DNA from 4 places in the Pseudomonas sp. AC355 genome. Region 1 is predicted to be linked to each of the others. Evidence: predicted binding sites of a transcription regulator. Region 1 holds the regulator's gene; each other region holds the start of a gene.
The links. The regulator sigma-54, encoded in region 1, starts transcription at its own class of promoters, with help from an activator protein. The targets are predictions, from matches to a motif close to ANTGGCATNNANNTTGCTNT.
Positions count from the first base shown of each region.

Region 1 (7,947 bases):
CTGAAAACTTACGTTTTTAAGCTCGACCGCATACTGATTTTCGGCGCTCATCGGAACTCCATTACGTACTGCCTTCCTAATCTGACGCCCCGCATCGGAATAAGGACACGATGATCAGCCACACGGGCCCCAAAATGGTTGCGGACTATAGCATTTGCCCAATAGCCCACCAAAGCTGAGAACCCACGACGTTCAGGCTTGTGACAGCTTTGCCATTTCGCAGCCACGCCATGGATGATGAGTCGCGGAGTCTTTCCCGCTATAATCCCTGTCTTTTTCGTACAGCAGCCCAAGCAGAGCATGAACCAGACCCGCGACCTGATTGATTCCGCACAGCGCACCATCCGCCTAGAGATCGAGGCGGTACAAGAGCTGCTGCCCCGTATTGACGCTGACTTCGTCAAGGCGTGCGAGCTGATTCTCGCCAGCAAGGGCCGTGTGGTGGTGGTCGGGATGGGAAAATCCGGACATATCGGCAACAAGATTGCCGCGACCCTGGCCAGCACCGGCACCACCGCTTTCTTCGTGCACCCTGCTGAAGCCAGCCATGGCGACATGGGTATGATCACCCGTGACGACGTCGTCCTGGCCCTGTCCAACTCAGGCTCCACGGCCGAAATCGTGACCTTGCTGCCGCTGATCAAGCGCCTCGGCATCACCCTGATCAGCATGACCGGCAACCCCGAGTCGCCGCTCTCGAAGGCTGCCGAAGTCAACCTCGACACCCGCGTAGCCAAGGAAGCGTGCCCACTCAACCTGGCGCCGACCTCTTCCACCACCGCCTCCCTGGTACTGGGCGACGCCCTGGCCATCGCGCTGCTGGAGGCCCGCGGTTTCACTGCCGAAGACTTCGCCTTCTCCCATCCCGGTGGTGCCCTGGGTCGTCGCCTGCTGCTCAAAGTCGAGAACGTCATGCACGCTGGCGACAGCCTGCCCAAGGTCAATCGTGGCACCAGCCTGCGCGAAGCTCTGCTTGAGATGACCCAGAAGGGCCTGGGCATGACCGCCGTACTGGAAGACGACGGCCGCCTGGCCGGGGTCTTCACCGACGGTGACCTGCGCCGCGCCCTGGATAAAGGTATTGATGTGCGTGATGCGTGCATCGACGACGTCATGACGCCCAACGGCAAAACCGCTCGTGCTGATATGCTTGCCGCCGAGGCCCTGAAAATAATGGAAGACAACAAGATCAGCGCGCTGGTAGTGATCGATACCAGTGGTCGTCCTGTAGGCGCCTTCAACCTTGGCGATCTGCTGCGCGCGGGAGTGATGTGATGAACGACCTGCTGCAGCGCACTCACGCCATCAAACTGGCGATTTTCGATGTCGACGGCGTACTCACCGACGGCAAGCTGTATTTTCTCGTTGATGGCAGCGAGTTCAAGACCTTCAATACCCTGGATGGCCAGGGCATCAAGATGCTGATCAACTCTGGCGTACGAACGGCCATCATCAGCGGCCGCAAGACTCCCGTAGTCGAGCGCCGCGCACAGAACCTGGGTATCCAGCATTTGTACCAGGGCCGTGAAGACAAACTCGACGTGCTCGACGAGCTGCTCGCCGAGCTGGGCCTCAGTTACGAGCAGGTGGCCTACCTGGGTGACGACTTGCCGGATCTGCCGGTAATCCGCCGTGTCGGCCTGGGTATGGCGGTAGCCAGCGGCAACGAATTTGTGCGCGAGCATGCCCACGGCGTCACACAAGCGCGCGGCGGCGAAGGTGCGGCACGCGAATTCTGCGAACTGATCATGCGTGGCCAGGGTACTCTCGAAGCCGCCCAAGCGGCCTACCTTTAGGGGTTTACTGATGTTGCGCAAATTCATCACACCCGTCCTGCTGACCTTCGGCGCCCTGCTGCTGGTGGCAGCCGGGTACTGGAACATCAACCCGGACAGTTTCTCCAGCGCGCCACAGCAGAGCGGCCCGGACAACCCGATCGACTTCTACGCCGTGAACGCCCGCAGCGTGCAGTACCTGCCCGACGGCAAGGTACAGAGCGACATGACCAGTGATCTGCTCGAGCATGTGCAGAGTACCGACGTCACCCTACTGACCGAACCGCGCATGAACCTGTTCCGGGGCACCGAGCTTCCCTGGAAAGTACGCAGCGCACGCGGCGAGGTAGGCCCCGATGGCGACGAGGTCGAATTGATCGACCAGGTGCGGGTGGAACGCACAGACGAAAAGGGCCGCGCCACTATACTTACCACCAGCCGCCTGACCGTATTCCCACAGAAGGAATATGCGCAGACCCAGCAAGCCGTTAGAATCGACGCGGCCAACGGGGTGACCACGGCACAAGGAATGAAAGCGTACTTGAATGACGGCAGGATGCTCCTGCAGTCCAACGTAAGAGGCCAGCATGAGGTTCGTTAAAACCCTCCCCCTACTTCTCAGCCTCGGCGCCACGCTCGGAAGCGCAAGCGCCTGGGCTCTGCCGAGCGACCGTGATCAACCGATCCGCGTGCAGGCCGACAGTGCTGAGCTGGACGACAAACAAGGCGTTGCAGTGTATCGCGGCGACGTCGTCATCACTCAGGGCACCCTGAAAATCACTGGCGACACCGTCACCATCACCCAGAACGCAAAGGGTGAGGTCGATGTGTTCACCTCGGTGGGCAAACCCGCCTATTACGAGCAGAAGCCCTCGGCCGACAAGCAGATCGTCAAGGCTTACGGCCTGACCATCCAGTACTTTGCTGCCAATGAGCGCATCGTACTGATCGACCAGGCCAAGGTGGTTCAGGAAGGCAACACCTTCGAAGGCGAGAAAATCGTCTATGACACCCAGCGACAGATCGTCAATGCAGGCCGCGCCACGGGCACCAATGTGTCGACGCCGCGCCCGCGTATCGACATGGTGATCCAGCCGCAGAAAAAACCCGCCGCTGAGCAGGGCCAATAACGATGGCAACTCTGAAAGCCCAGCACCTGGCCAAAAGCTATAAAGGTCGCCAGGTCGTTCGCGACGTAAGCCTGAGCATCGACAGCGGGCAGATCGTCGGCTTGCTCGGCCCCAACGGCGCCGGCAAGACCACCTGCTTCTACATGATCGTCGGCCTGGTTCAGGCCGATCAGGGCCGCGTACTGATCGACGATCTCGACGTCAGCCACCAGCCCATGCACGGCCGCGCCCGCGCCGGTATAGGCTACCTGCCTCAGGAAGCGTCGATCTTCCGCAAGCTCAGTGTGTCCGATAACATCATGGCGATCCTGGAAACGCGCAAGGATCTGAGCCGCGCGCAGCGGCTGCAGGAACTGGAGGGCCTACTGCAGGAATTCCACATCACCCACATTCGCGACAACCTGGGCATGAGCCTGTCGGGTGGTGAGCGCCGCCGTGTAGAAATCGCCCGCGCCCTTGCAACATCACCGAAATTCATCCTTCTCGACGAGCCCTTCGCCGGCGTCGACCCGATTTCGGTCGGTGACATCAAGCAAATCATTCACCACCTCAAAGCCAAAGGCATTGGGGTGCTGATCACCGATCACAATGTGCGCGAAACCCTGGATATCTGCGAGACCGCCTATATCGTCAGCGACGGCCAACTGATCGCCGAGGGCGACTCCGCTGCGATCCTGGCCAACCAGATGGTAAAGGAAGTCTACCTGGGCCACGAATTCCGCCTGTAACGGTTTTCCCACCGATGGGCATCCAGAGCCTGTTACCCCACGACATGGTCGTAATGAAATGGTAACGGGCTCTAGGCAAACCACTCGTGTTCAGGCATATAATTTGCTTCCTAGTGGCGCTTTGGCGCCCTGTCGTGGATCGCGCACAGACGCCAGATAAGGTCTGCAATGAAACCATCGCTAGTCCTGAAAATGGGCCAGCAGCTGACGATGACACCGCAGCTGCAACAAGCCATTCGCCTGCTCCAACTGTCGACTCTCGATCTGCAACAGGAGATCCAGGAGGCACTGGAGTCGAACCCGATGCTCGAGCGTCAGGAAGAGGGCGACGACTTCGACAATTCGGATCCCATGGCCGACGGCGCGGAAAGTGCCACCACTGCGACTGCTCAGGAAGAGAAATTTCAGGAGCCGACCTTCCAGGAAAACACCCAGACCGTCGACAATCTGGAAGAAGGCGACTGGGGTGAACGCATCCCCAGCGAACTACCCGTCGACACAGCCTGGGAAGACGTCTACCAGACCAGCGCCAGCAGCCTGCCAAGCAATGACGACGACGAGTGGGACTTCACCACTCGCACCTCCGCTGGCGAGAGCCTGCAGAGCCATATGCTTTGGCAACTCAACCTGGCGCCGATGTCCGACAAGGATCGCCTGATCGCCGTTACCCTGATCGACTGCATCAACGCTCAGGGCTACCTCGAAGAAACTCTCGAAGAAATTACCGACGCCTTCGACCCCGAACTCGATGTCGAGCTCGATGAAGTCGAAGCCGTGCTACACCGCATCCAGCAGTTCGAGCCTTCCGGCATCGCCGCCCGCGACCTGCGCGAGTGCCTGCTTCTGCAATTGCGTCAGCTACCGACCAATACACCCTGGCTGAGCGAAGCTCAGCGCCTCACCAGCGACTACCTAGACCTGCTCGGCAGCCGCGACTACAGCCAGTTGATGCGCCGCATGAAGCTCAAGGAAGACGAGCTACGCCCGGTCATCGAGCTGATTCAAAGCCTCAACCCGCGTCCTGGCTCACAGATCGAATCGAGCGAGCCCGAGTACGTGGTACCTGACGTGATCGTGCGCAAGCACAACGATCGCTGGCTGGTGGAGCTCAACCAGGAAGCCATGCCGCGCCTACGCGTCAACGCGCAGTACGCAGGCTTCGTGAAACGCGCCGACTCCAGCGCCGACAACACCTTCATGCGCAATCAGTTGCAGGAAGCACGCTGGTTCATCAAAAGCCTGCAGAGTCGCAACGAGACCCTGATGAAGGTCGCGACGCAGATCGTCGAGCATCAGCGCGGCTTCCTCGACTACGGCGACGAAGCCATGAAGCCGCTGGTACTGCATGACATCGCGGAAGCGGTAGGCATGCATGAGTCGACCATTTCCCGCGTCACCACCCAGAAGTACATGCATACACCGCGTGGCATTTACGAGCTGAAATACTTCTTCTCCAGCCACGTCAGCACCTCCGAAGGCGGCGAATGTTCGTCCACCGCGATCCGCGCGATCATCAAAAAACTGGTCGCCGCGGAAAATGCGAAAAAGCCATTGAGCGATAGCAAGATCGCTGGTTTACTGGAAGCACAGGGCATTCAAGTGGCGCGCCGCACAGTCGCCAAGTACCGTGAATCGCTCGGTATAGCGCCTTCGAGCGAACGCAAGCGACTGATGTAAGGTGCCCTTGTAAGAGAAGCCCCAGTGTTCCTGCGGCAGGTTTTATCGCCTGCCACTCACACACGGCAACAAGGAGAAGCGGTATGCAAGTCAACATCAGTGGGCACCAGCTGGATGTGACAGACGCACTACGCAGCTACATCGAGGAAAAGCTCGGACGTCTCGAGCGGCACTTCGACAAGATCACCAATGTGCAGGTCATCCTGGAGGTCGAGAAGCTCAAGCAGAAAGTCGAAGCTACCTTGCATATCGCCGGAGGCGAAGTGGTGGCAAATGCCGAGCATGAAGACATGTACGCTGCCATTGATCTACTGACCGACAAACTTGACCGCCAACTCATCAAGCACAAGGAAAAACAGCTCGACCGCCAGCAGGGCGCAATGGCCCGCTGACCTCGTCCTTATCCTATGATCCGACTTGAAAATATCCTGACCCCCGGCCGTTCCCTCGTGAACGTGCCGGGCGGCAGTAAAAAGCGTGTACTCGAACAGATAGCTGCCGTGATCGCGAGCGACCTGCCCGATCTCGACGGCCAGACCATCTATGAAAGCCTGATCGCCCGGGAAAAACTCGGTTCGACCGGTTTTGGCAATGGCATCGCCATTCCCCACTGCCGCCTACCCGGCTGCAGCTCACCGATCAGTGCACTGCTGAAACTCAACGCTGCGGTCGACTTCGACGCCATCGATGGTGCGCCCGTCGATTTGCTGTTCGTGCTGCTGGTTCCCGAAGCAGCGACCGATGAGCACCTGGAACTGCTGCGCCAGATCGCCAGCATGTTCGACCGCGAGGACGTTCGCGAGCGGCTGCGCCAGGCTCAAGACAGTGAATCGCTGTACCAGACCGTAGTGAACGTGCAGAACGGCCAATAGCCCTACAGGATTAGCCCATGCGCCTGATCATCGTCAGCGGCCGTTCCGGCTCGGGCAAGAGCACCGCTCTCGACGTGCTCGAGGACAACGGTTTCTATTGCATCGACAACCTGCCTGCCGGCCTGCTTCCGGAGCTGGCCGAACGGGCGTTGTTGCATACCGAGCTGTTGCACCCACAAGTGGCGGTATCGATAGACGCACGCAACCTGCCTAGCCAGCTCAAGCGCTTTTCCGAACTGCTTGATGAAGTGCGCGGCCGCAACATCCGTTGCGATGTCCTGTATCTGGACGCCAGCGAAGAAACCCTGCTCAAGCGCTTTTCGGAGACGCGCAGACGTCACCCGCTGACCAACGACCAGCGCTCGCTGGCCGAAGCCATGGTCGACGAGACCAAACTACTGAGCCCGATCATCGACCGTGCCGATCTGAAGATCGACACCACTCACCTGAATCTCTACCAACTGCGCGACACCCTCAAGCTGCGCCTGCTCAACCAGCCGGAACCGGGTACCGCCTACCTGATCGAATCCTTCGGTTTCAAACGGGGGATGCCGGTGGATGCAGATCTAGTGTTTGACGTGCGCTGCCTGCCCAATCCCTACTGGAAACCCGAACTGCGTGACTTCACCGGCCTCGAGCAGCCGGTCGAGGAATACCTGGCAGCCCAGGAGGACGTCCAGGACATGTACCAGGACATCTTCACCTATCTGCACAAGTGGCTGCCGCGCTTCGCTGCCAGCAACCGCTCTTACGTTACCGTTGCGATCGGCTGCACGGGCGGCCACCATCGCTCGGTGTACCTCGCCAACCGCCTGGGGCACGCCCTCAAACCGCTGCTGAAGAATGTTCAGATCCGCCACCGCGACCTCAGTTAAGGAATTGCCGCGATGCCCGCCTGTGAAATCACCATCATCAACAAACTCGGCCTGCACGCGCGCGCGGCCGCCAAGTTCGTCGGGGTCGCGGGGCGTTTTCCCTGCCAGGTGAGAATCGGGCGTAGCGTCGAGAGCCTCGTAGATGGCAAGAGCATCATGGCGGTGATGATGCTCGCCGCCGGCAAGGGCACCATCGTGCACCTGGCGACCGAGGGCGAGCGGGAAGAGGAAGCCCTGCAGGCGCTGATTGACCTGATCAATAACTACTTCGACGAAGGCGAGTGATCGCCCTCAGACGTTCAGGGCATTGCCCACAGCCAACATCAACACGAACCCCGACGCAAAACCCAGTACAGCCGGTGGCATGTCACTGCGTCGATACAGCTTGGGAATGATCTCGCGTATCACCACGAAGAGCATTGCCCCCGCCGCGATCGCCAGCCCCCAGGGCAGCAACTGCAACGACACGCCGACCAACCAGGCCGAAAGCAGCGCGAACAGCGGCTCGACCAACCCGGAGGCGGCGCCGCAAAAAACCGCCTTCCATCGCGACATTCCTGCCCCGGCCAGCACCAGGGCAATGATCAGCCCCTCGGGTACGTCCTGCAACGCAATCCCCAGCGCCAATCCGTCGGCATTCGACAGATTGGCCGCGGCCGCCACACCGACCGCCATTCCTTCCGGCACGTTGTGCAGAACGATGGCGATAACGAACAGCCAGACGCTCAAGCCGACGCCCTGATCTGCCTGCATGTTCGCTCGCGATGTACGAGACAACCAGTGGCCCAGCACCCATAAGGCACCAGCACCGAGCACCACTCCTGCGGCGACCAGCAGCGAGCCCTGACTAGCGCTCAGGCCCTGCTCGTGAGTCAGCTGAAAAGCCGGCA
Region 1 covers NZ_OZ409843.1:4,678,722-4,686,668, reverse strand. Annotated here, with positions in the region: gene ACZ0AI_RS21790 (ATP-binding cassette domain-containing protein) at 1-51, opposite strand, end outside; gene ACZ0AI_RS21785 (KpsF/GutQ family sugar-phosphate isomerase) at 301-1,275, shown strand; gene ACZ0AI_RS21780 (KdsC family phosphatase) at 1,275-1,796, shown strand; gene lptC (LPS export ABC transporter periplasmic protein LptC) at 1,807-2,376, shown strand; gene lptA (lipopolysaccharide transport periplasmic protein LptA) at 2,363-2,905, shown strand; gene lptB (LPS export ABC transporter ATP-binding protein) at 2,908-3,633, shown strand; gene ACZ0AI_RS21760 (RNA polymerase factor sigma-54) at 3,802-5,310, shown strand; gene hpf (ribosome hibernation-promoting factor, HPF/YfiA family) at 5,394-5,702, shown strand; gene ptsN (PTS IIA-like nitrogen regulatory protein PtsN) at 5,718-6,182, shown strand; gene rapZ (RNase adapter RapZ) at 6,200-7,057, shown strand; gene ACZ0AI_RS21740 (HPr family phosphocarrier protein) at 7,070-7,342, shown strand; gene ACZ0AI_RS21735 (ZIP family metal transporter) at 7,349-7,947, opposite strand, start outside.

Region 2 (7,947 bases), 240 kb from region 1:
CACCACGATCGGACGCAGACCGGCTTCGAACGCCTTCTTGGTCACGAAGCGGGTTTGCGGCATCGGGCCGTCTTGAGCATCGACCAGCAGCAGTACGGAGTCGACCATCGACATCACGCGCTCTACTTCACCGCCGAAGTCGGCGTGGCCGGGGGTGTCGACGATGTTGATGTGGTAGCCGTTCCAGTTGATCGCGGTGTTCTTCGCGAGAATGGTAATGCCACGCTCTTTTTCCTGGTCGTTGCTGTCCATCACGCGCTCGTCGTTGAGCTCGCCGCGCTCCAGAGTGCCGGACTGGCGCAGGAGTTTGTCGACCAGGGTGGTTTTACCATGGTCAACGTGGGCGATGATGGCGATGTTACGTAGATTCTCGATCACAGTAGTGGTCTCGTAGGTTGGGTCGGGCTACCCAGCAGTTGCATTCAGCGGCCCAACGCGAAAAATCGGGATAAGGATAAAGGCAGTACGTTAACGATGTGTGGCGACAATGCCGCCGCGAATCGGGTCGGGAGGTCGGTGGCGGATACTGCCGCCATTCAGCCCAGGCGTTTTATGCCGGACGATAAACGCGCACATTGGCATGTCCCTCGCTCAGCAGGTGATGAGCATGCAAGCGGCTCATCACGCCCTTGTCGCAGTAAAGGAGGTACTGGCGGCTCGCATCCAGCTCCTTGAAACGGTTGTTCAGTGCATAGAACGGCATGGCCTGTACGTCGACGCCAGGCAGTTGCAGCGGCTCATCCTCGACCAGATCGGGATGACGAATATCGATGACCACATGGCTGGGCAGTGCCTCGGCCAGCTCCTCGACCTGAATATCCTGGCCTAGCTCTTCGATCACCCGATCTATCGGCAGCAGGCGTGCCCGCTCCAGCGCGCGCTCAAGCACCGCCATGTCGAACTGTTGCTCTTCATGGACGACGCGATGCGGCTTTGCCTTGGTGGTCGGGTTCACCGAGATCACGCCGCAGTACTCAGGCATGTGCCGGGCGAACTCGGCAGTACCGATGGCCTCGGCGGTGTCGATGATGTCCTGCTTGTGGCTGGCGATCAGGGGACGCAGCACCAGCTTGTCAGTAACCGAATCGATCACCGAGAGGTTCGGCAGGGTCTGGCTGGATACCTGGCTGATCGCTTCACCGGTGACCAGCGCATCGATCTGCAGACGCTCGGCCAGCTGGCTGGCGACGCGCAGCATCATACGCTTGAGGGTCACGCCCATGTAGCTGTTGTCGACCTTGCCGAGAATCTCGCCGAGCACTTCCTCGAACGGCACGCTGATAAACAGCACGCGCTGCGAGCGACCGTACTTCTGCCACAGATAATGAGCGACTTCCATCACGCCCAGTTCGTGGGCACGACCACCGAGATTGAAGAAGCAGAAATGGGTCATCAGGCCGCGACGCATGATCTGGTAGGCGGCGACGGTGGAGTCGAAACCACCGGACATCAGCACCAGAGTCTGCTCCAGCGAGCCCAGCGGATAACCGCCCATGCCCGGATGCTGATGATGAATGACGAACAGGCGCTGATCACGGATCTCGATGCGCACCTCGATCTCGGGCTTCTTCAGGTCTATACCCGCAGCGCCGCATTGCTGGCGCAACTGGCTGCCGACATGACGCTCAACATCGATAGAGGAGAAAGAATGCCGGCCACCGCGCTTGCAGCGCACCGAAAAGATCTTGCCCGGCAACAGGTCACCGTAATGAAGCTTGCACTTTTCGACGATATCGTCGAAGTCGCCCAGCGGGTATTCGTCGATCTGCAGAAAATGCACGATGCCCGGCACGCAGCTCAGGCGTTCCACGAGCTCGTGCAGAAGCTTGGCCTCGGTGACCTCGGTCTTCACTTCCAGATTGTCCCAGACACCGGTCACCTGCAGTTGCGGATCGAGATCACGCGTGACTGCACGGATGTTCTTGGCCAACTGCCGGATGAAGTTCTTACGAACCGGCGGGCTCTTGATGGTGATTTCCGGAAAGACTTTGACGATCAATTTCATGGGAGCAAATGTCGGGCACCAGTGCCTGAAAAACAGGGGCGCGGATTATAGCGGAAATTGCTCAAGCTTTGATCAAAAATCCTAAAACATTCCTAGAGTGCACCAAATAAGAGCACGACATCATTAATTCGCACCAATAGAGAGCCGGCGTGCACCTCATCAATGCGAGGATACCCGCGCCAGCGCTGGTTTTCAGGGCATGAGCCCATCACGGGGCACTGGCATGCAAATTGCTCCCTTGTGAGGCAGGGTGTCCTGGCAGACCATCTTGCCCGGCGTCACGAACTCAAAGAAGGGTTAATAGAAGACCCTATCCACCTGGAGGACAACATGTCTAAGGCTGTTCAACTGATCAAAGAACACGACGTGAAGTGGGTTGACCTGCGCTTCACCGACACCAAGGGCAAGCAGCACCACGTGACCATGCCGGCCCGTGATGCCCTGGACGACGAATTCTTCGAAGTCGGCAAGATGTTCGACGGCTCCTCCATTCATGGCTGGAAAGGCATCGAAGCCTCCGACATGATCCTGCTGCCGGACGACAGCACTGCCGTGCTCGACCCATTCACCGAAGAGCCGACCCTGATCCTGGTCTGCGACATCATCGAGCCGAGCACCATGCAAGGCTACGATCGTGACCCGCGCTCGATCGCTCGTCGCGCTGAGGAATACCTGAAGACCACCGGTATCGGTGACACCGTATTCGTTGGCCCGGAGCCAGAGTTCTTCATCTTCGACGAAGTGAAGTTCAAGTCCGATATCTCCGGTTCCATGTTCAAGATCTACTCCGAACAAGGTTCCTGGATGACCGACCAGGACGTCGAAGGCGGCAACAAGGGCCACCGCCCTGCAGTAAAAGGCGGCTACTTCCCAGTTCCGCCGTGCGACCACGACCACGAAATCCGTACCGCCATGTGTAATGCCATGGAAGAAATGGGCCTGGTCATCGAAGTTCACCACCACGAAGTGGCGACTGCCGGTCAGAACGAAATCGGCGTGAAGTTCAACACCCTGGTAGCCAAGGCTGACGAAACTCAGACCCTGAAGTACTGCGTGCACAACGTGGCCGATGCCTACGGCAAAACCGCCACCTTCATGCCGAAGCCGCTGTATGGCGACAACGGTTCGGGCATGCACGTACACATCTCGGTTTCCAAAGACGGCAAGAACACCTTCGCGGGTGAAGGCTATGCCGGCCTGTCCGAAACCGCGCTGTACTTCATCGGCGGTATCATCAAGCACGGTAAGGCCCTGAACGGCTTCACCAACCCGTCGACCAACTCCTACAAGCGTCTGGTTCCAGGCTTCGAAGCGCCGGTCATGCTGGCCTACTCGGCTCGTAACCGTTCCGCCTCGATCCGTATCCCGTACGTTTCCAGCCCGAAAGCCCGCCGCATCGAAGCGCGCTTCCCGGATCCGGCTGCCAACCCGTACCTGGCCTTCGCAGCACTGCTGATGGCCGGCCTGGACGGCATCCAGAACAAGATCCACCCTGGCGACGCGGCGGACAAGAACCTGTACGACCTGCCACCGGAAGAAGGCAAGCTGATCCCACAGGTGTGCGGCAGCCTGAAAGAAGCCCTGGAAGAGCTGGACAAGGGCCGTGCGTTCCTGACCAAGGGCGGCGTATTCTCCGACGACTTCATCGATGCCTACATCGAGCTGAAATCGGAAGAAGAAATCAAAGTGCGCACCTTCGTGCACCCGCTGGAATACGACCTGTACTACAGCGTCTAAGCCAGCCTCGCTGCAGATAGCAGCGCGATAAAAACCTCCCCGGTTCTGCCGGGGAGGTTTTTTTATGGCTCGCATTTCATGGGCGAGTGCAAATCCTTGGCGCGGCGCGCTTGCCAGTACGTCGCCGCAGTGCAAGGCTATCGACATTATCCAGATCGGAGACCGGCCCAATGCGCCGCACGCTCGCTTGCCTGTTGCTGATACTGGCCCTACCGGTCAGCGCACAGATCTACAAGTACACCGATGCCAATGGCAACACGGTATTCACCAATCAGCCACCTGAGGGCACCAAGGCCGAGAGTGTCGAGCTGAAGCCGATCAATACCACGGAGCCGGCAGCCGCGCCTGCGCAGCCCAGCACGCCCAGAATGAGCGAGATGCCCCAGAACCCTTATCAGGTGTTCGAGCTGCGAGACCTGCCCAACGACGAAGCAATGCGCGCCAACAACGGCACCTTCTCGGTCGGGGTTACCATCGAGCCCCGCCTGAGCCCAGGCCATAGCCTGCAACTGATACTGGATGGAAAACCCTACGGCCCGCGTAGCAACGTGCCACGCCTGCAACTGAACGAAATTGATCGGGGCGAACACAGCCTGGCGGTTGCCGTCATTCGGGGCGAGCAGATTATCCAGCAAAGCGAAACGCGCACCTTTACGGTGCAACGCGTCAGCACCAACAGCCCGGCCCGAGGCAAGTGATCAGCATGCGCACCCTGCTATTCGGCCTTTTGTTGATCGCCCTGCCAGGCTTCGCCCAGGTTTACACCTATGTGGATGCCGAGGGTAACCGCGTGTTCACCGATAAACCGCGAGACGGCAATGCCCAACAGGTGCAGATGGCGCCGTCCAACCGCATCGAGCCGCCGCAAACGCGCAGCATGGCTCCGTCGACTCCAGCCGCGCCGACTCTGCCAGTACTCAGCTACGAATTGTTGAGAATCACCATTCCACAACCGGATGCGACCATCAACGACAACGCCGGCAACCTGATCGTAACCGTCAACAGCGAACCAGCCCTGCATCCAGGCCACAGTTACCGCCTGCTGCTGGACGGCCAGCCAGTCGGCAGCGCCGGGCGCAGCCCGGTGTTCCCGCTGGAAAACGTCGACCGTGGTACACACCAGATTGCCGTGGAAATCATCACCGAGGGCGGCATCATCGTCGAACGCACGCCTAGCCAGCCCTTCCACATGAGGCGTGTCACCCTGGCCCAGAAGCGCAAGGTTCGCCCCTGTGAAAAGGACGATTACGGCGTGCGCCCGGAATGCCCACTCAAGGACAAGCCCAAGGAAGAAGACAAGGGCATCATCAGCATCCTCCCCTTCCTGTAATTCTCCCGCCAGAAGAAAGCGCTGCACGTCGGCAGCACTCAAACGCGCTTAGCTGCGCACGCGCCTCGTTACAAAGCAGTTAGCACCAAAAAAGTGCACTGCGACGCACCGATTTCTATACTCGTCCCAAATTGGCACACAACGATTTTCATCGTTGCGCCGAAAAGTTGCCAAATCCGGCCCATTGCGCCTTTGCGCGCGTCTTTAGGGGGCTTTGGTTTGCTTCTTGCATTTTCTCTCGCACTGCCGGATGGCCCGAGGTGCGCCTCGCCCGCCATACCCAACCGGCCCTTCTGCTGCAAACCGCACGAGGAACGACTTTTGGCTGGCCCACACCCGCAACGAGACACGCCAAGCTGCGCCACGTTGCCAGACAACGGCCATCGCCTTGTCCAGACATCCCCTGTTGGCGGATGCTCTGAGGCCAAGCCCTTGGAGCTTGCCCGATGATCATCAATGAAGCCCTGCATCGCCTACTGCTCGACAACCTGACTACAGCCACGCTGCTGCTCAATGCCGACCTGCGCCTGGAGTACATGAACCCTGCCGCGGAAATGCTTCTGGCAGTCAGCGGTCAACGCAGCCATGGTCAGTTCATCAGCGAGCTATTCACGGAAACCCGCGAAGCCCTGGGCGCCCTGCGCCAGGCAGTCGCCGAGGCCCACCCGTTCAACAAGCGCGAGGCAGTGCTGACCACCCAGACCGGGCAGAGCCTGACCGTAGACTACGCGGTCACGCCGGTACTCAGCCGCGGCGAAACCATGCTGCTGCTCGAGGTGCATCCACGTGATCGCCTGCTGCGCATCACCAAGGAAGAGGCCCAGCTCTCCAAGCAGGAGACCACCAAACTGCTGGTACGCGGCCTGGCCCACGAGATCAAGAACCCGCTTGGCGGCATTCGCGGTGCGGCCCAGTTGCTGGCCCGCGAGCTACCGGAAGAAAGCCTCAAGGACTACACCAACGTCATCATCGAAGAGTCGGATCGCCTGCGAAACCTGGTCGACCGCATGCTCGGCTCCAACAAGCTGCCATCCCTGGCGGTTACCAACGTGCACGAAGTGCTGGAGCGCGTCGCCAGCCTGGTCGAGGCCGAAAGTCAGGGCAGTATCGTACTGGTGCGCGACTACGACCCGAGCATTCCGGATCTGGTCATCGACCGTGAACAGATGATTCAGGCCGTGCTCAATATCGTGCGCAACGCCATGCAGGCGATCGGCTCCAAGCCGGATCTGCGCCCCGGGCGCATCACCCTGCGCACGCGCACTTTGCGGCAGTTCACCATTGGCTACATTCGCCATCGCCTGGTGACCAAGATCGAGATTATCGACAACGGCCCAGGCATTGCGACAGATCTGCTGGAAACCATCTTTTATCCCATGGTCAGCGGGCGTGCCGACGGCACAGGCCTGGGCCTGTCGATCACTCAGAACATTATTAGTCAGCATCAAGGCCTGATCGAATGCGAGAGCCATCCTGGCAACACCGTGTTCTCGATCTTTCTGCCGCTGGAACAAGGAGCAACTCCGACATGAGCCGCAGTGAAACCGTATGGATCGTTGACGACGACCGCTCCATCCGCTGGGTACTGGAAAAAGCCCTGCAACAAGAGGGCATGACCACCCAGAGCTTCGACAGCGCCGATGGCGTACTCGGCCGCCTGACCCGTCAGCAGCCGGACGTGATCATCTCGGACATCCGCATGCCCGGCTCCAGCGGCCTGGAGCTGCTGGCCAGAATCCGCGAGATGCACCCGCGCCTGCCGGTGATCATCATGACCGCCCATTCGGATCTGGATAGCGCCGTGGCGTCCTATCAGGGCGGTGCTTTCGAATACCTGCCCAAGCCCTTCGACGTCGACGAAGCGGTATCGCTGGTCAAGCGCGCCAACCAGCATGCTCAAGAGCAGCAAGGCCTGCACGTGCCGGTAGTACAAGCGCGCACCCCGGAAATCATTGGCGAAGCGCCGGCGATGCAGGAGGTATTCCGCGCGATAGGCCGCCTCTCGCACTCCAATATCACCGTGCTGATAAATGGTGAGTCTGGCACGGGCAAGGAGCTGGTCGCCCACGCCCTGCACCGCCACAGCCCACGGGCGGCGTCGCCATTCATTGCGTTGAACATGGCAGCGATCCCCAAAGACTTGATGGAATCCGAGCTGTTCGGCCACGAAAAAGGCGCCTTCACCGGTGCAGCCAACCAGCGCCGCGGGCGCTTCGAGCAGGCCGACGGCGGCACCCTGTTCCTCGACGAGATCGGCGACATGCCGGCCGATACCCAGACCCGCCTTCTGCGCGTACTGGCCGACGGCGAGTTCTACCGGGTCGGCGGGCACACACCGGTAAAGGTGGACGTACGCATCATTGCCGCCACCCACCAGAACCTGGAAAGCCTGGTAACCGCCGGCAAGTTTCGCGAAGACTTGTTCCACCGTCTCAACGTCATCCGCATTCATATCCCGCGCCTGTCGGATCGTCGCGAAGATATCCCGACCCTGGCCAGGCACTTCCTTAGCCGCGCCGCCACCGAACTAGCGGTCGAACCCAAGCTGCTAAAAAGCGAAACCGAGGATTATCTGCAACAGCTGCCCTGGCCAGGCAACGTGCGCCAGCTGGAGAACACCTGCCGCTGGATCACGGTGATGGCCTCGGGGCGCGAAGTGCATGTCGACGACCTGCCGCCAGAGCTGCTCGTCCAGCCCCAGGACAACGCACCGGTCAGCAACTGGGAACAGGCACTGCGCCAGTGGGCTGATCAGGCCCTGGGCCGTGGCCAGTCGAACCTGCTCGACAGTGCCGTACCGGCATTCGAGCGAATCATGATCGAGACGGCTCTCAAGCACACCGCAGGGCGGCGGCGTGATGCAGCCATCCTGCTA
Region 2 covers NZ_OZ409843.1:4,441,399-4,449,345, reverse strand. Annotated here, with positions in the region: gene typA (translational GTPase TypA) at 1-378, opposite strand, end outside; gene thiI (tRNA uracil 4-sulfurtransferase ThiI) at 551-2,005, opposite strand; gene glnA (glutamate--ammonia ligase) at 2,336-3,742, shown strand; gene ACZ0AI_RS20720 (DUF4124 domain-containing protein) at 3,913-4,440, shown strand; gene ACZ0AI_RS20715 (DUF4124 domain-containing protein) at 4,446-5,072, shown strand; gene glnL (nitrogen regulation protein NR(II)) at 5,519-6,604, shown strand; gene ntrC (nitrogen regulation protein NR(I)) at 6,601-7,947, shown strand, end outside.
Region 2: a site for sigma-54 is predicted at 2,223-2,242, ahead of glnA (glutamate--ammonia ligase). Genes of this name have one in related genera too.

Region 3 (7,947 bases), 4.4 Mb from region 1:
ATGGTGGTTGTGGCGGCGCCGCTGGCTATCCTTCATGAAGCGCCGTTGTTGCTGCTGATTTCAGTTGGTTTTGTTGTCAGCATGCTGCAGTTCAGTCTTTACCCCCTGGCTGTGGCGTTCGCCAATGACCATGTCGAGGCGGATCGGCGTGTGTCGTTGACCGCGATGCTGCTTGTGACATTTGGTGTCGGTGCTTGTATCGGGCCGCTGCTGGTCGGTGTGTTGATGCGTTTTTTCGGCGCCAACATGTTGTACGCCTTCTTCTGCGTCTGCGGTCTGTTCCTGGTCTGGAGAGTGCGCTCGAACATCGTCACGCATCTCCATCAGGTCGATGATGCGCCGCTGCAGCACGTGGCGATGCCTGTGAACATGACCGCTTCACCACTGGTGGCTGCGCTGGATCCACGTGTCGATGAGCAGGTTGTTCAGGATCAGATGCTTGAGCCCGTTGTGACCGATCCTGATGTGCAGACTGACGCCGATTCTGCAGATAAGCCTACGGCACCGTCGCAAGCCTGATCAGTCCGGGAATTGTTGATGTTTCAGCGCAACCCGAGCAGCTGAAACGTCATCAGGCCCTAGAGGCGATTCATAGAAAGGTGTCGCTCTCGAAGCGGCGCGCTTCGCGTTGTAACTGATAGACGAAGCGCTCCACCAGTCGCTGTTGCAGTCCGCTTAAGTTGGCGAAATGCAGGCCGACGAAGGTGAGATCAAGCTTCTCGTCATAACGAGCATGACGCAGCTCTACGGAGGCTTCCAGTCTGCCTATCGGAAGCAGTGCGCAGAAGCTCTCATAGACTTGGCCCGGCTGCAGCTTTTCGCTGGCGTTGCCGGGGAGGCGAACCTTGCAGCCTGAGGCGGAAATATCGAGCATCAGGCCTTCCAGTGGACTGCGCAGCTTGGCTCCGTCGAGTTCCACCTTGACCTGGTCTGACTGCTTGAGCGCTGCTCTGAACGCGTTGCGACGCTGATGATAAAGCACCATTTGGGGAATTTCGCCGCTGTAGCAGCGCTCTCCCTGATGCTCACTTACCTGCATGCCGGCTGGGCAATCCCAGGCGATCAGTACCCCGTCATGCAGAGATTCAACGCGGAAAGCTTCGCCGTTCTGCAGGTAGCGCTCGCCATCACTGGGGATCATCTCATCGAGAATCAGCAGATTCTGATCGCGGTCTACCTCTATCACAAAGCTTTGGAAGCGCTGATTGCGCTCCTTGAACATGATGATCAGGGGGTCATGGTGGTGTTGCAGAAGGCGTAGGTTGGCAACAATTTCCATCGGTGCTTTGAGCACTTTCGGAGGTTGCGGGCCATCGTCCTGGGCGAAGGGGTTGGACACGAACCAGTGATCTCCGGGGCATAGTACTGCTGCGTCAATGATAATGCCGTTTCGGCATCATTGCGCATCTTGTTGTTATGTCAGGCCTGGCTGAGTGGGCGCTTGCTGCCGATTTTAGCGGTGCCACCGCTGCTGTCATAGAGCGAAGGCGTTTCGTTGCCGCGCAAAATACCGAGCATGTTTTCTGTTGATTTCTGGCTTGATCGGATGATCCGGCCATTGCGCAGGTTGGCGCTCTGGCAGCTCTCCAGCAGGCTACTCAGTTTATCGCTAGCGGTCACTAGGGCATCACCCTGATCCGAACGCTCGGCGAGCGCCAGCAAGCCGGCGCGATCAGCGCTCAGGTTGAAGCCGAGGAGTATCTGGGTGCGATGCTTGCCATGCTGGTCAAGGCTGGCCAGCAAGGGCTGCTTGTCTGCCAGTATCTGCTGCAGGCGCGGCAAATCATGCTCGCTCAGGGCCTGGAATTCGGCTTCGATCAGCTCAAGCAATTGCTCGGCGTGGCCGATATCTTCATTGAATAGGTCGAGCAGGGGCGTAGCGTTCATAAGCGGGCTCTCTGGGGAAGAAACTGTTCAAGATCTGTCGGCCAACAAGCCAGCAAAACGGCGAACGGTCTCTAGGCGTCCAACACCCCAGTACAAGCCCGAAGACTAGCGCTGGGACTCGAAATTGAGCAGTTTGCTCGCGACGCGCGGGCTATCGACCTGGTAAGTGCCGTCAGTAATGGCTTGCTTGAGCTTGGCTACCCGGTCGGTATCGACGGCAGGCTGGTCGCGCAGCTTGTCGACGGTTTTCTGTAATTGCTGTGCTTCACTGCTCAGCTGAACGGATTCACCGCTCTTTGCGCTGACAGCCGCTTTCTGGGCGGCGGCTTCGTTACCACCGGCCTTGTTATCGATGGCTTCGTTCTTGCCGCCCTGGGCGCTACCGGCACGTGTTGTGCTGGCTGGCGTGGTGCTGTTGAGTCGGTTGAAATCGATGACCATGATGCAAAACCTCTGACAGAGTTTGGACGCTTGCCTAGTTTGTCGGCTATGCCCAGAAAAACTTTAGGCAAAAAATTGCGTCGCTTGCACAGTCTAAAACACCCTCATTCTCCAGTCAGCCAGTCCGTTCGACAATGCCTGTAGAAATAAATGCAAGTCATGCCTACATGGAGACTTCAACCTGCCCCGGGCCTAGCACTCTGGCGCGAACCACCCGTTGCGAGCGCTGGTTGCGCACACTGATCTGCTTACCCACGGCACCGTCGGAAAGCGCCTCGCCGGGCATGCGCACATTGATACCACCGCTGCGTGCGCTGATCACTACCTGATCGCCGCGGCGGATTACCTCTGCTTGACGGATGTGTGTGGGGGCCAAGACTTGATCTGGCAGCATGGCGCGGGTGGCTTTTCTGCCGATCGCTTGTTCTACATCAGTCAGATAGCCCTGGTTGAGCAAGCCTACATCTCGCTCCGCCAGCATTACATCGGCTTCGCTGAGCACGCCTTCGCGTTTGACGGGCTGCACCAGGGTAACCACCTCACGATACAGGCGCACCTGACCGGGAACGAATACCGTCCAAGGTGCTGCGCCATCGCAACGTACGCGCATGGTCACTCTGCCTACTGGTTCGGCTGGCGTTTCCAGGGTCGTCGTCAGCGATTGATCACATAACGGTAGCCGCAGGCGTGGATCCAAGCGGTTGATCTGAATCTCGTGCCGCGCCTGGATATTGCTGCGCTGCAAATAGTCCTCTACGGCCTGCTCAAGAAAGCGCTGAGTCTCGCCGATAAGCTGATCGGGCAGGGTGACTGAGGCAGTTGTCAGCGTGCTATAGCCGAGTGCCAGTAAAGCAGGTAAAACTGCCAAGTAACGAAGGCTCTTGGTTATCGAGCGTCGAATAATTGTCGTTTGTGCATTCATGCCTGGTTGGAAGCAAGGTGCGTGCCGCCTGCTACGCTAACTAAATCTGATGTGTTACTGGAATCATGGGAGCCCGTACATGGCCGGTGTGATGGATTCGGTCAACCAGCGTACTCAGCTGGTTGGGCAAAATCGCCTAGAACTGCTGCTGTTTCGTCTCGATGGCCCACAGCTGTACGGGATCAACGTCTTCAAGGTGAAGGAGGTGTTGCAATGCCCGAAACTCACCATCATGCCCAAGTCGAGCCCGGTGGTTCGCGGTGTGGCGAGCATCCGCGGCGGCACTATTCCGATTCTGGATCTGTCCATGGCGACAGGCAAACGGCCGTTGGGTGGTGATCTGCAGAGCAGCTTCGTCATCATCACTGAGTACAACACCAAGGTGCAGGGTTTCCTGGTGCGCTCTGTGGAGCGCATCGTCAATATGAACTGGGAAGAAATTCACCCGCCGCCCAAGGGGGCAGGGCGCGATCACTATCTGACGGCAGTAACGCGTCTGGATGACAAGCTGGTCGAAATCATCGACGTAGAGAAAATTCTCGCCGAAGTAGCACCGACCTCCGAGGTTATCTCCGTTGGCGTGGTGGACGTTGAGACCCAGACCAAGGCGGTCAGTCAGCATGTGCTGATCGTCGATGACTCTTCGGTCGCGCGTAAACAGGTGATGCGTTGTCTGCAGACGGTCGGCGTCGAGGTGACTGCATTGAATGACGGGCGTCAGGCACTGGATTTCCTACGCGCGATGGTGGATGAGGGCAAGTCGCCGGAGCAGGAACTATTGATGATCATCTCCGACATTGAAATGCCTGAGATGGATGGCTATACGCTCACCGCGGCGATTCGCACTGATCCGCGCATGCAGAAGCTGCACATTCTCCTGCATACTTCGCTATCCGGAGTATTCAACCAGGCGATGGTGAAGAAAGTGGGTGCAAACGATTTTCTGGCGAAATTTCGTCCGGACGATTTGGCTTCTCGTGTGGTCGAACGCATCAAGTCGAGCGATCACTCGGCATAACGTATGAGCCGCTTGGTGTTTTTGGCCGGGCGCTGGCGGCAAAATCGGTAAGCTTGCATTGGCTCGCTTGCCGTATTCGACTTTCATAGATGGGCGAGGCTTCGCGAGTGTCTTCAGGTAATTTGGATTTTGAGCAATTCCGGATCTTTCTGGAAAAAGCCTGTGGCATCGTACTGGGTAGCAATAAGCAGTACCTGGTTTCCAGTCGGCTGAACAAGCTGATGGAGACCAACGGCATCAAGACGCTGGGCGAACTGGTTCAGCGTATGCAAACTCAGCCACGTAGTGGTCTGCGCGAGCAGGTGGTCGATGCCATGACGACTAACGAGACCCTATGGTTTCGTGATGCCTATCCCTTCGAGGTACTCAAAAATCGCGTCTTGCCTGAGCTTATGAAAGCGTATCCTGGGCAGCGCCTACGTATCTGGTCGGCAGCCTGTTCGTCAGGGCAGGAGCCTTACTCGCTGTCGATGAGTCTCGATGAGTTTGAGCGCAGCAACCTCGGTCAGCTAAAGGCCGGTGTTCAGATTGTCGCCACCGATCTGTCGCCGACCATGCTCAATAATTGCAAAACAGGCGAGTACGACAGCCTAGCAATGGGGCGTGGTCTTGCTCAGGAGCGTTTGCAGCGTTACTTCGATCCCAAAGGGCCTGGGCGCTGGGTGGTCAAGCCCGCGATCAAGAGCCGAGTCGAGTTCCGGCCGCTGAACTTGCTGGACAGCTATGCCAGCCTCGGCAAATTCGACATCGTGTTTTGCCGAAACGTACTCATCTACTTCTCCGCCGAGGTGAAGAAGGACATCCTCACGCGTATTCACGCCATGCTCAAGCCAGGCGGCTATCTGTTCCTCGGCGCATCCGAAGCCCTCAATGGCTTGCCGGAGAAATACCAGATGGTGCAGTGCAGCCCTGGGATCATTTACAAAGCTAAATGATTCGGGGAATCAAGAAACGGGAGACTTAGGTCTCCCGTTTTTATTTCTGCGGGCCCGTCTTGCCCGACAGTGTTCTGTCACTGCAGCGTCAGAAAAGCGGCAAACCTTGGTTGAATTGCCGCTCCCAGCTTGCCAATCGGCGGAAAAGCTTTGCCGCTTGAATCTGCCGAGCCTTGTGTTTTTATCGTATCAGGCTGATTTATAAGATAAAAAATAAATTGGCACGTGCCTTGCTGTGATGTTTGTAAGTAAACAGGCTCGCCGCCACGGCAAAGGTTCCTGAGATGAGCATCAGTTTCGATAGCGCACTTGGCATTCACGAGAAGGCATTGGGCTTCCGCGCTCAGCGTGCCGAGGTGTTGGCCAACAACATGGCTAACGCCGATACCCCCAACTACAAGGCCCGGGATCTGGATTTCGCCTCCGTGCTGGCCCAGCAGGCCGCGAAGAGTGGCGGCAGCGGTAATTCGGGGCTGAAAACCACGAATAGCCGCCATATCGCAGCAGAAGGCGTGCCAATGGGCGATGCGGCGCTGGCCTATCGAACACCGACTGCGCCTTCGATCGATCAGAACACTGTCGATGCTCAGCTCGAACAAGCCAATTATGCCGAGAACGCGGTGGCCTTCCAGGCCAGCTTCACGCTGCTAAACAGTAAATTCAAAGGGCTCGTCAGCGCCCTGCGTGGTGAATAAAGGAGCCCGATATGTCACTTACCAGCGTTTTCAATATCGCCGGAACCGGCATGAGTGCCCAGAGCACTCGCCTGAATACCATTTCCAGCAACATCGCCAACGCCGAATCGGTCTCATCGAGCATCGATCAGACTTATCGGGCGCGTCACCCGGTGTTCGCTACCGTGTTTCAGCAGGCGCAGGGCGGTGAAAACGGCTCGCTGTTCGCTGATCAGGACCAGTCGGGTGCTGGTGTTCAGGTGCTTGGTATCGTCGAGGATCAGAGCAGTCTGATGCCACGCTACGAGCCTAACCACCCGGCCGCCGACGAAGCCGGCTATGTGTATTACCCCAACGTCAACGTGGTCGAGGAGATGGCGGACATGATTTCTGCCAGTCGCGCCTTCCAGACCAACGTGGAAATGATGAATACCGCCAAACAGATGATGCAGCGCGTTCTGACCTTGGGTCAGTGAGCCGGGAGTGAGAAATGAGCACTGTTGATGGCGTCAGCTCCAGTTCGGTACTGGACAAGTATCAGGTCAAGCAGGATTCCACCACACAGAACAAGGAGCTGGGCAAGGATCAGTTCCTCAACCTGCTGGTGGCGCAGCTGAATAACCAGAACCCACTAGAGCCTCAGGGCAACGGCGAGTTCATCGCGCAGTTGGCGCAATTTAGTACTGTGGAAGGGGTTGAGAAGCTCAACTCGAGCATGGAGACCATTTTGTCCGGCTATCAGTCCTCCCAGGCTTTGCAGGCTTCTTCGCTGGTCGGTCGCAAGGTGATCGTGCCGGTGGACAAGGCGGTGGTCGATACCAGTGAAAGCTTCAAGGCCAGTGCGGTGCTGCCAACCAGCAGTAGCAACGTGTACGTCAACGTTTATGACAGTGCCGGTGCGGTGGTCAACCGGATCAATCTGGGTGAGCAGCAGGCTGGCAACGTGAGCTTCATCTGGGACGGCAAGGACTCCAGCGGCAATGTGATGAAGCCGGGCACTTACAGGTTCGAAGCACAGGCGACCTATGGCAATGAAACCAAGGGGCTCTACACCTTGCTGCCGGCCAACGTCGACAGCGTCACCCTGGGTGGCAACGAATTGATGCTCAATCTTGCGGGTATTGGCAATGTGCCGCTGTCGCAGGTGCAGGTCATTGGTCAGTAATTAACAGGCTGTAACTGCCGGGCTTTCGGCAAGGAGATTTTTCATGTCGTTCAATATCGGTCTTAGTGGCCTGCGCGCTGCGACCAGTGACCTCAACGTGACGGGTAACAACATTGCTAACGCCGGTACCGCTGGCTTCAAGCAGTCGCGTGCCGAGTTCGCCGACCTGTATGCCTCGTCGATGCTCAGCAGCGGCTCCAACCCGATCGGTAGTGGGGTGCTGCTCAGCGATGTATCGCAGCTGTTCAGCCAAGGCAACATCAACTACACGCAGAACTCGCTGGATCTGGCCATCAATGGCAGCGGTTTCTTCCGTACCAGTAACAACGGTGATATCAGCTATACCCGTGCCGGTTACTTCGGTACCGACCGCGAAGGCTTCATCGTCAACAACTTCGGGCATAACCTGCAGGGTTATGGGGTAGACGCCAACGGTAATCTGCAGAACGGCATCATCGGCAACCTCCGTGTGGAGACGTCCAGCCAGGCGCCGCGGGCGACGGGTACGATTACTCAGCCGTTCAACCTGAACTCGACTGAAACCGTTCCAGTGCTGCGGCAGAGTGCCTATGACGGCGCCTACCAAACGGCCTTCAATGGTTCACTGTTGCCGGGTAACCCCAACCCGACTCCTGCTGAGATCGCGGCTGCGACTGCGGCAGCCACACCAGCAGAGCTTGCGGCCGCGAATGCAGCGGGCGCTACTGCGGGCTCCACTGCGGCCAACGCCTCTTTCAACCCGGCGGATCCGACCAGTTACAACCGATCGACGTCGGTGAATATTTATGATGCTCAGGGCAATGCTCACTCCTTCACCCAGTACTTTGTGAAGACCGGTGCCAATAGCTGGGACATGAAGATTCTGGTCGACGGCCGGAACCCGCTGGATCCGACCAACACTCAGC
Region 3 covers NZ_OZ409843.1:231,486-239,432, forward strand. Annotated here, with positions in the region: gene ACZ0AI_RS01200 (MFS transporter) at 1-519, shown strand, start outside; gene ACZ0AI_RS01205 (flagellar brake protein) at 590-1,279, opposite strand; gene ACZ0AI_RS01210 (flagella synthesis protein FlgN) at 1,420-1,887, opposite strand; gene flgM (flagellar biosynthesis anti-sigma factor FlgM) at 1,993-2,328, opposite strand; gene flgA (flagellar basal body P-ring formation chaperone FlgA) at 2,492-3,250, opposite strand; gene ACZ0AI_RS01225 (chemotaxis protein CheV) at 3,330-4,268, shown strand; gene cheR (protein-glutamate O-methyltransferase CheR) at 4,376-5,203, shown strand; gene flgB (flagellar basal body rod protein FlgB) at 5,488-5,898, shown strand; gene flgC (flagellar basal body rod protein FlgC) at 5,910-6,353, shown strand; gene flgD (flagellar hook assembly protein FlgD) at 6,368-7,042, shown strand; gene ACZ0AI_RS01250 (flagellar hook protein FlgE) at 7,086-7,947, shown strand, end outside.
Region 3: a site for sigma-54 is predicted at 5,421-5,440, ahead of flgB (flagellar basal body rod protein FlgB). Genes of this name have one in related genera too.

Region 4 (7,947 bases), 310 kb from region 1:
GAGTTGCTCGGCCGGGCTGCTGCCCTGTGGCGTGCAGCGTTTGCAGGGTCGATAGCCCGCTGCCTCGGCTTGCGCAGGTGTGGCATGGAAGCTGACATTCTCACGACGCGGCCGGCGTGCCGGGCAACTGGGGCGGCAGTAAATACCGGTCGAGCGCACGGCGAAGACGAATTGACCGTCCTGCGTCGCATCGCGCTCGCACACAGCCCGCCAGTGGCGTTCTTGCGGCATGATCACCTCCTGTAACAGTGCCGTGATTGTCCGCAGTCGCCGTGTTCCACGCCAGTGCCAATCACGCTTTCAAACTGTGCGGCGCCCGCACATTTTCTGCAGAGGCTGGGCGCTGCCTCAGGATTGCCGTATAAAAGGGCCGCATAGACCACTGAGGACCCTGATAAAAGCTGATGAAGACGCCAAAACGCATTGAGCCCCTGGTCGAAGACGGCCTGGTGGACGAGGTGATACGCCCTTTGATGAGCGGTAAGGAAGCAGCGGTCTATGTGGTGCGTTGCGGTACCGAACTGCGCTGCGCCAAGGTCTACAAAGAGGCCAACAAGCGTGGTTTCCGCCAGGCCGCCGAGTATCAGGAAGGGCGCAAGGTACGCAACAGCCGTGATGCACGGGCTATGGCCAAAGGCTCCAAATACGGTCGCAAAGGCCAGGAAGACGCCTGGCAGAACGCCGAGGTGGCGGCCCTGTTTCGCCTGGCCAGCGCCGGCGTCCGGGTGCCCAAGCCTTATGACTTTCTCGAAGGTGTGCTGCTCATGGAGCTGGTCGGTGACGGCGAGGGTGGCGTAGCGCCGCGCCTCAACGACGTCGACCTGCACCCCGAAGACGCCCGAGAATTCCACGCGTTCATGATCGATGAGATCGTCAAGATGCTCTGCGCCGGCCTGGTGCATGGTGACTTGTCCGAGTTCAACGTGCTGCTCGGCCCTGAAGGCCCGGTGATCATCGATCTGCCTCAGGCGGTGGATGCGGCGGGTAACAACCACGCCTTCAAGATGCTCGAACGTGACGTCGGCAACATGGCCGCCTATTTCGGCCAGTTCGCACCGGAGCTCAAGTTCACCAAGTACGCCAAGGAAATGTGGGCGCTCTACGAAGACGGCAAGCTGACGCCCGATAGCGTGTTGACCGGTGAGTTCGATGACCCCGAGGACGACGCTGACGTCGACGCTGTGCTGCGCGAGATCAAGGCCGCTCTGGCCGATGAAGCGCGTCGCCAGGCCGTGCTCAACGCCGAGGACGAGCCCAAGGACAGCGAGCCGCCTCCGCCCTGGGAGCGCTGAATGTGGCCGGAGTTTAGTGGAGGTGGGCTAAAGCCCACCCTACCGCTGAAGCGGATCGCCGCTCGGCCCGCCCAACTGCGTGATCGTGCCCTGAAACGGTGAGTTGAGGGGCTCTATGCTCTATTTTGGTTCGCTGTGCCCGTGTCTGTTTTAACTGTCTGCTGTCTTCATCCCTGTCTGAATTCCCCGCCATTGCTGAGCTGCAGCGTTTCTCGAAACGTTGGCATGCAACCTGCTATTCACTCCCTGTGACCTGCCTGACCGTGCAGGCACCCTGGCCGCTTCGGCTGCCAGCGGTGATGAGCCTGGGCAATGTGGCCCGCCATCCCCCAAAACTACATAACTGAATCCAAGGCAAAGACGCCTGAAGCTGACAACAGCTCCAGGCGTCTTTTTTTTGCGTTGCAGAAAACCGTGATACCGCAGCAGACAGAGGGCAGGCTATGAATTCCATCGTCACATCGATCAAGCGCGAGAACCTGATCGTCATCGGCAACGGCATGGTCGGCCACCACTGTGTGGAACAGTTGATCGCCAGCGGTGCCCTGCATCGCTATCAGGTGCACGTGTATGGCGAAGAACGCCAGCGCGCCTACGACCGTGTGCACCTGTCCGAGTACTTCTCCGGCAAGGATGCCGAAGCCCTGGCCCTTGGCGAGCCTGATCTGTACGCCCGCAACGGCGTGCATCTGCACCTCGGCGAACAGGTGCTGGAGATCGACCGCGAGAACCGCGAAGTCGTCACCACCAAAGGCCGTCGCGGCTACGACCGGCTGGTGCTGGCCACCGGTTCCTACCCGTTCGTGCCGCCGATTCCGGGCGCCGAGGGCAATTCTCGCCTGGTTTACCGAACCCTAGACGATCTCGATGGCATCCGCGACGCAGCGACCAAAGCCCGTCGAGGTGTGGTGGTCGGCGGTGGCCTGCTCGGCTTAGAGGCGGCCAACGCGCTGAAGTCACTTGGTCTGGAAGCCCATGTGGTGGAGTTCGCGCCACGCCTGATGCCGGTACAGCTGGATAACGACGGTGGCGACGCATTGCGGGCGCGCATCGAGGCCCTTGGTGTCGGCGTGCACCTGTCGCGCGCCACCCAGGAAATCGTCATCGGTGAGGAATACGCCTACCGCATGAATTTCAGCGATGGCGCTGATGGTAACTGTGAGTATCTGGAGACCGACCTGATCGTGTTTTCCGCCGGTATTCGTCCGCAGGACGCCCTCGGCCGTGCCGCCGGCCTCGACATCGCGACCCGCGGGGGGGTGGTGGTCGACAACGACTGCCGCACCAGCGACCCGGCGATCTTCGCCATCGGCGAATGCGCGTCCTGGAATGGCATGGTCTTCGGCCTGGTTGCGCCGGGCTATGCCATGGCCCGCAACGTCGCCGCTCAGCTGGCTGGCGAGCCCCACGAACTGTTCACCGGCGCCGACATGTCGACCAAGCTCAAGCTGCTTGGCGTCGACGTCGGTTCCATCGGCGATGCCCACGCCGCCACGCCGGGCGCCAAGAGCTATCGCTACATCGACGAAGCCAATGCCAGCTACCGCCGTCTGGTGGTCTCGCCGGATGGTCAGCACGTCATCGGCGCGGTGCTGGTCGGTGACAACAGCTATTACGACACCCTGCTGCAGTACGCCCAGAACGGCATCAAGCTGCCGGCCGATCCGTCCAGCCTGATTCTGCCGCTCTCCGAAGGCGCGCCGACCCTGGGCGCCGATGCGCTGCCGGATACCGCGACCATCTGCTCCTGCCACAACGTCAGCAAGGGCGCGGTGTGCTGCCAGGTAGACGCCGGCATCACCGACCTCGGCGAGCTGAAGGCCATCACCAAGGCCGGTAGCGGTTGCGGTGGTTGCAGCGCCTTGCTCAAACAGGTCTTCGAGCATGAACTGAGCGCCCGCGGCGTAGCCGTGGATAAGAGCCTCTGCGAACATTTTGCCCATACCCGCCAGGAGCTGTACGCCATCGTCCGGGTGGAAGGTGTGCTCAGTTTCGAGGAACTGCTGGCCAAGCATGGTCGCGGCCACACCGGCTGCGACATCTGCAAGCCGGCAGTCGGTTCGATCCTCGCGTCGTGCTGGAACCAGCCGATCACCGACCCGTCGCTGATCCCGCTGCAGGACACCAACGACACTTTCATGGCCAACATGCAGAAGAACGGCACCTACTCGGTGGTGCCGCGTATTCCCGGTGGCGAGATCACCCCGGACGGGCTGATCGCCATCGGCGCCGTGGCGAAGAAATACGACCTCTACACCAAGATCACCGGCGGTCAGCGTATCGACCTGTTCGGCGCTCAGTTGCACGAACTGCCGGAGATCTGGAGCGAGCTGATCGCCGCCGGCTTCGAGACCGGGCATGCCTACGGCAAGTCGCTGCGTACCGTGAAGTCCTGCGTGGGCAGCACTTGGTGCCGTTACGGCGTGCAGGACAGCGTCGGCATGGCGCTGCGCCTGGAGGATCGCTACAAGGGCCTGCGTTCGCCGCACAAGATCAAGTTCGCGGTCAGCGGTTGCACCCGTGAGTGCGCCGAAGCGCAGAGCAAGGACATCGGCGTGATCGCCACCGACAAGGGCTGGAACCTCTACGTGTGCGGCAACGGCGGCATGCGCCCGCGGCACGCCGAGCTGTTCGCCACTGATCTGGATGACGAGGCGCTGATCCGCACCATCGACCGTGTGCTGATGTTCTACGTACGCACCGCTGACAAGCTGCAGCGCACCTCGGTATGGCGCGAGTCGCTGGAAGGCGGCCTGGATTACCTCAAGGCGGTGATCCTCGACGATAGCCTGGGCCTCGGCAATGAGCTGGAAGCGCAGATGCAACTGGTGGTCGACCGCTACGAATGCGAATGGGCCGGTGCCCTCAAGGACCCGGAGAAGCTCAAGCGCTTCCGCACCTTCGTCAACGACAAGCGCGGCGATCCGGACATCCACTTCGTCAAGGAACGCGGCCAGCGCCGCCCCATGACCGCCAGTGAACTCCACCTGATTCCCGTTACCGAGGAGGTGCTCTGATGAGCCAGTCCAACGCCGTGCGCGCCCAATCGCTTCCCGCCACCGAGTGGCAACCGCTGTGCAGCAGCCAGGATCTGGTCGCCAATTCGGGCGTGGTGGCCTGGCTCGAGGGTGACCAGATCGCCCTGTTTCACCTGCCCCACAGCGAGGCCGGCGAGCAGTTGTTCGCGGTGGAAAACCGCGATCCGAAATCCGGCGCCAATGTCATCGGCCGCGGCCTGATCGGCCAGATCAAGGGCGACCTGGTGATTGCCTCGCCGCTCTACAAACAGCATTTCCGCCTGGCTGACGGCACTTGCCTCGAGTACCCGGAGCAGCGCCTGCGCGTGTGGCCGGTGCGGCTCAATGGCGACACCGTGGAAATCGGCCTGGCGGGCTGAACGCTCGACGACTTACTGCGGAGGCCGAGAAGAGCGCCAGTCAGGCGTCCCGGCCCACCCGACACCTCATTCCTGTTTGCATACCTGAAAAGAGAGCATCTCCATGTCCTACCTGGTTCCTGCCGAATTCGTCACAAAGATGGTGGATGCCGGCGAGTCGAAGATCTTCATGTCGACCCGCGATACCCTGATCCGCGCCTTCATGGCCGGTGCGATTCTGGCCCTGGCGGCGGTGTTCGCCATCACCATCACTGTCCAGACTGGTTCGCCGCTACTTGGCGCAGCGTTCTTCCCGGTCGGTTTCATCATGCTGTACCTGATGGGCTTCGACCTGCTTACCGGGGTATTCGTCCTCGCTCCGCTGGCACTGCTCGACAAGCGTCCGGGGGTCACCGTCGGTGGCGTGCTGCGCAACTGGGGGCTGGTGTTCATCGGCAACTTCGCCGGGGCACTGACGGTCGCCGTGATGATGGCTTTCGTCTTCACCTATGGCTTCTCGACCAGCGCGGGTGAGATCGGCGAGAAGATTTCGCACATCGGCGAGTCGCGCACTCTGGGCTACGCCGAGTTCGGCACGGCCGGCTGGCTGACCATTTTCCTGCGCGGCATGCTGTGCAACTGGATGGTGTCCATGGGCGTGGTCGGCGCGATGATCTCCACCACCGTCAGCGGTAAGACCATCGCCATGTGGATGCCGATCATGCTGTTCTTCTACATGGGCTTCGAACACTCGGTAGTGAACATGTTTCTGTTCCCCTTCGGGATGATCATGGGCGGCGATTTCTCGGTGATGGACTACATGATCTGGAACGAAATTCCCACCGCACTGGGCAACCTGGTTGGCGGCCTGGCCTTCACTGGCCTGACCCTCTACACCACGCACATCAAGACCGCCCCCAAACGCACTTACAACTGAGTACCGTCAATGGCCGCTGCTGCCGAAAACCTCTGGACGGACAGGAAGAGCCAACTGCAGGTCAGCATCGGCCAGTGCTCGGACAAGGGGCGCAAGGCACGCAATCAGGACTTTCATGGCCTCTGCGTGCCCCATGAGCCGCAACTGGGCAGCAAGGGCATCGCCATCGCCCTGGCTGACGGCATCAGCAGCAGCGACGTCAGCCACATCGCCAGTGAAACGGCGGTGGCGGCGTTCCTCTCCGACTACTTCAGCACCAGCGAAGCCTGGTCCGTGAAGACCTCGGTCACCCGCGTGCTCAGCGCCACCAATGCCTGGCTGCACGCTCAGACGCGGCGCGGCCAGCATCGCTACGACATCGACCGCGGTTACGTGTGCACCTTCAGCGCCTTGGTGCTGAAGTCGACCACCGCGCACCTGTTCCATGTGGGCGACACACGCATTTACCGCCTGCGCGACGGCTCTCTGGAGCCGCTGACCCGGGATCACCGCGTCTGGGTCGGCCAGGAAAAGAGCTACCTGAGCCGTGCTCTGGGCATCCAGCCGCAGTTGGAGATCGACTACCAAGCGCTGGCGATCGAGAGCGGCGACCTGTTCCTGTTGGCCACAGACGGCGTCTACGAATTCGTCGATTCGCGGTTCATGACCGATTGCATCGCCGAGCACGCCGACGACCTGCAACTGGCTGCCCAGCGTATCGTCGATCAGGCGCTGGCCAATGGCAGCGACGACAACCTGACCCTGCAACTGGTACGCGTCGACAGCCTGCCGCGCGCCGAGGCCGACGAGTTGCAGCACAAGCTCGGCGAGCTGCCGTGCCCGCCGATTCTGGAAGCGCGCATGCAGTTCGACGGTTACCGCATCGTCCGTCCGCTGCACGCTAGCGCCCGCAGCCACGTGTACCTGGCCACCGATGAAGACAGCGGCGCTACCGTGGTGATCAAGACGCCTTCGCTGGATCTGCAGCACGATGCCGGCTACCTAGAGCGCTTTTTCATGGAGGAGTGGATCGCCCGGCGCGTCGACAGCCCCCACGTACTCAAAGCCTGTGCGCCGACCCGCAAGCGCAACTTCCTGTACGGCGTCAGCGAATTCATCGAAGGCCAGACCCTGGCCCAGTGGATGATCGATCACCCGCGCCCGGATCTGGAGACCGTACGCAGCATCGTCGAGCAGGTCGCCCGTGGCCTGCGGGCCTTCCACCGCCTGGAAATGCTCCATCAGGATCTGCGCCCCGCCAACCTGATGATCGATGCCACCGGCACGGTGAAGATCATCGATTTCGGCGCCACCCGCGTGGCGGGCCTACAGGAGATCGACAGCCGCCAGACGGACGACCCGATACTCGGCACCGCGCAATACAGTGCCCCGGAATACTGGCTCGGCGAGCCGGGTACGGTGCGCTCGGACGTGTTCTCTCTGGCGGTGATTGCCTACCAGATGCTCACTGGCCGGCTGCCTTACGGAGCGGGCATGGCACGGGCACGAACCCGCACGGCCCAGGCGCGGCTGCGCTACACCCCGCTCGGCCAGCCAGAACGCGAGCTGCCGCTGTGGCTCGATGATGTGCTGCGCAAGGCCTGCCACCCGGATCCGCTGAAGCGCTATGACGACCCTGACGAATTTGCCCATGCCTTGCGCCACCCCGGCCAGGCCCTGCTGCGCCGTGGCCGGGTGCCGCTGCTGGAGCGCAACCCGCTGTTGTTCTGGCAGGTCAGTTGCCTGCTGCTGGCGCTGACGGTGGTGGCATTGCTGGCGCGCCAGTAGTCGAAAAGGTAGCGCTACTAGGCGGTATTTCCGATGGCCGTCACTACTGCTCATGGTCTTGCCTGGCCGCTTCGTATCCACCACCCTGTGAAAGCCGTGGAGGCCCCGCCAGTGCACGCTTTCGGGGCGCTGGTGGCGAGGTAATTTAATGAAATGATTTGTCGCAAATTGTCATATTTGTTCTTCCGGCAACAGGACAGAATGCGCGCTCTGTTCAGCCATAAAGTGCGTGATCGTGGACTATCTCCTGCAACTAGCTAGCGACCCAACTGCCTGGGTCGCCCTTGCCACTCTGGTGGTAATGGAAGTGGTACTCGGCATCGACAACCTGATCTTCATTTCCATCCTCACCAACAAGCTGCCCGAGCATCAGCGTGACAAAGCGCGGCGCCTGGGTATCGGTGCGGCGCTGGTGCTGCGTCTGGGCCTGCTCGGCACCGTGGCGTGGATCGTCCAGTTGGTCGAGCCGGTGATCGAGCTGTTCGGCCAGGCGTTCTCCTGGAAGGACATCATCCTCATCGCCGGTGGTCTGTTCCTGCTCTGGAAGGCGACCAAGGAAATTCATCACTCCATGG
Region 4 covers NZ_OZ409843.1:4,368,553-4,376,499, forward strand. Annotated here, with positions in the region: gene ada (bifunctional DNA-binding transcriptional regulator/O6-methylguanine-DNA methyltransferase Ada) at 1-231, opposite strand, end outside; gene ACZ0AI_RS20380 (PA4780 family RIO1-like protein kinase) at 405-1,292, shown strand; gene nirB (nitrite reductase large subunit NirB) at 1,736-4,309, shown strand; gene nirD (nitrite reductase small subunit NirD) at 4,309-4,689, shown strand; gene ACZ0AI_RS20395 (formate/nitrite transporter family protein) at 4,793-5,605, shown strand; gene ACZ0AI_RS20400 (protein kinase domain-containing protein) at 5,615-7,372, shown strand; gene ACZ0AI_RS20405 (TerC family protein) at 7,608-7,947, shown strand, end outside.
Region 4: a site for sigma-54 is predicted at 1,512-1,531, ahead of nirB (nitrite reductase large subunit NirB). Genes of this name have one in related genera too.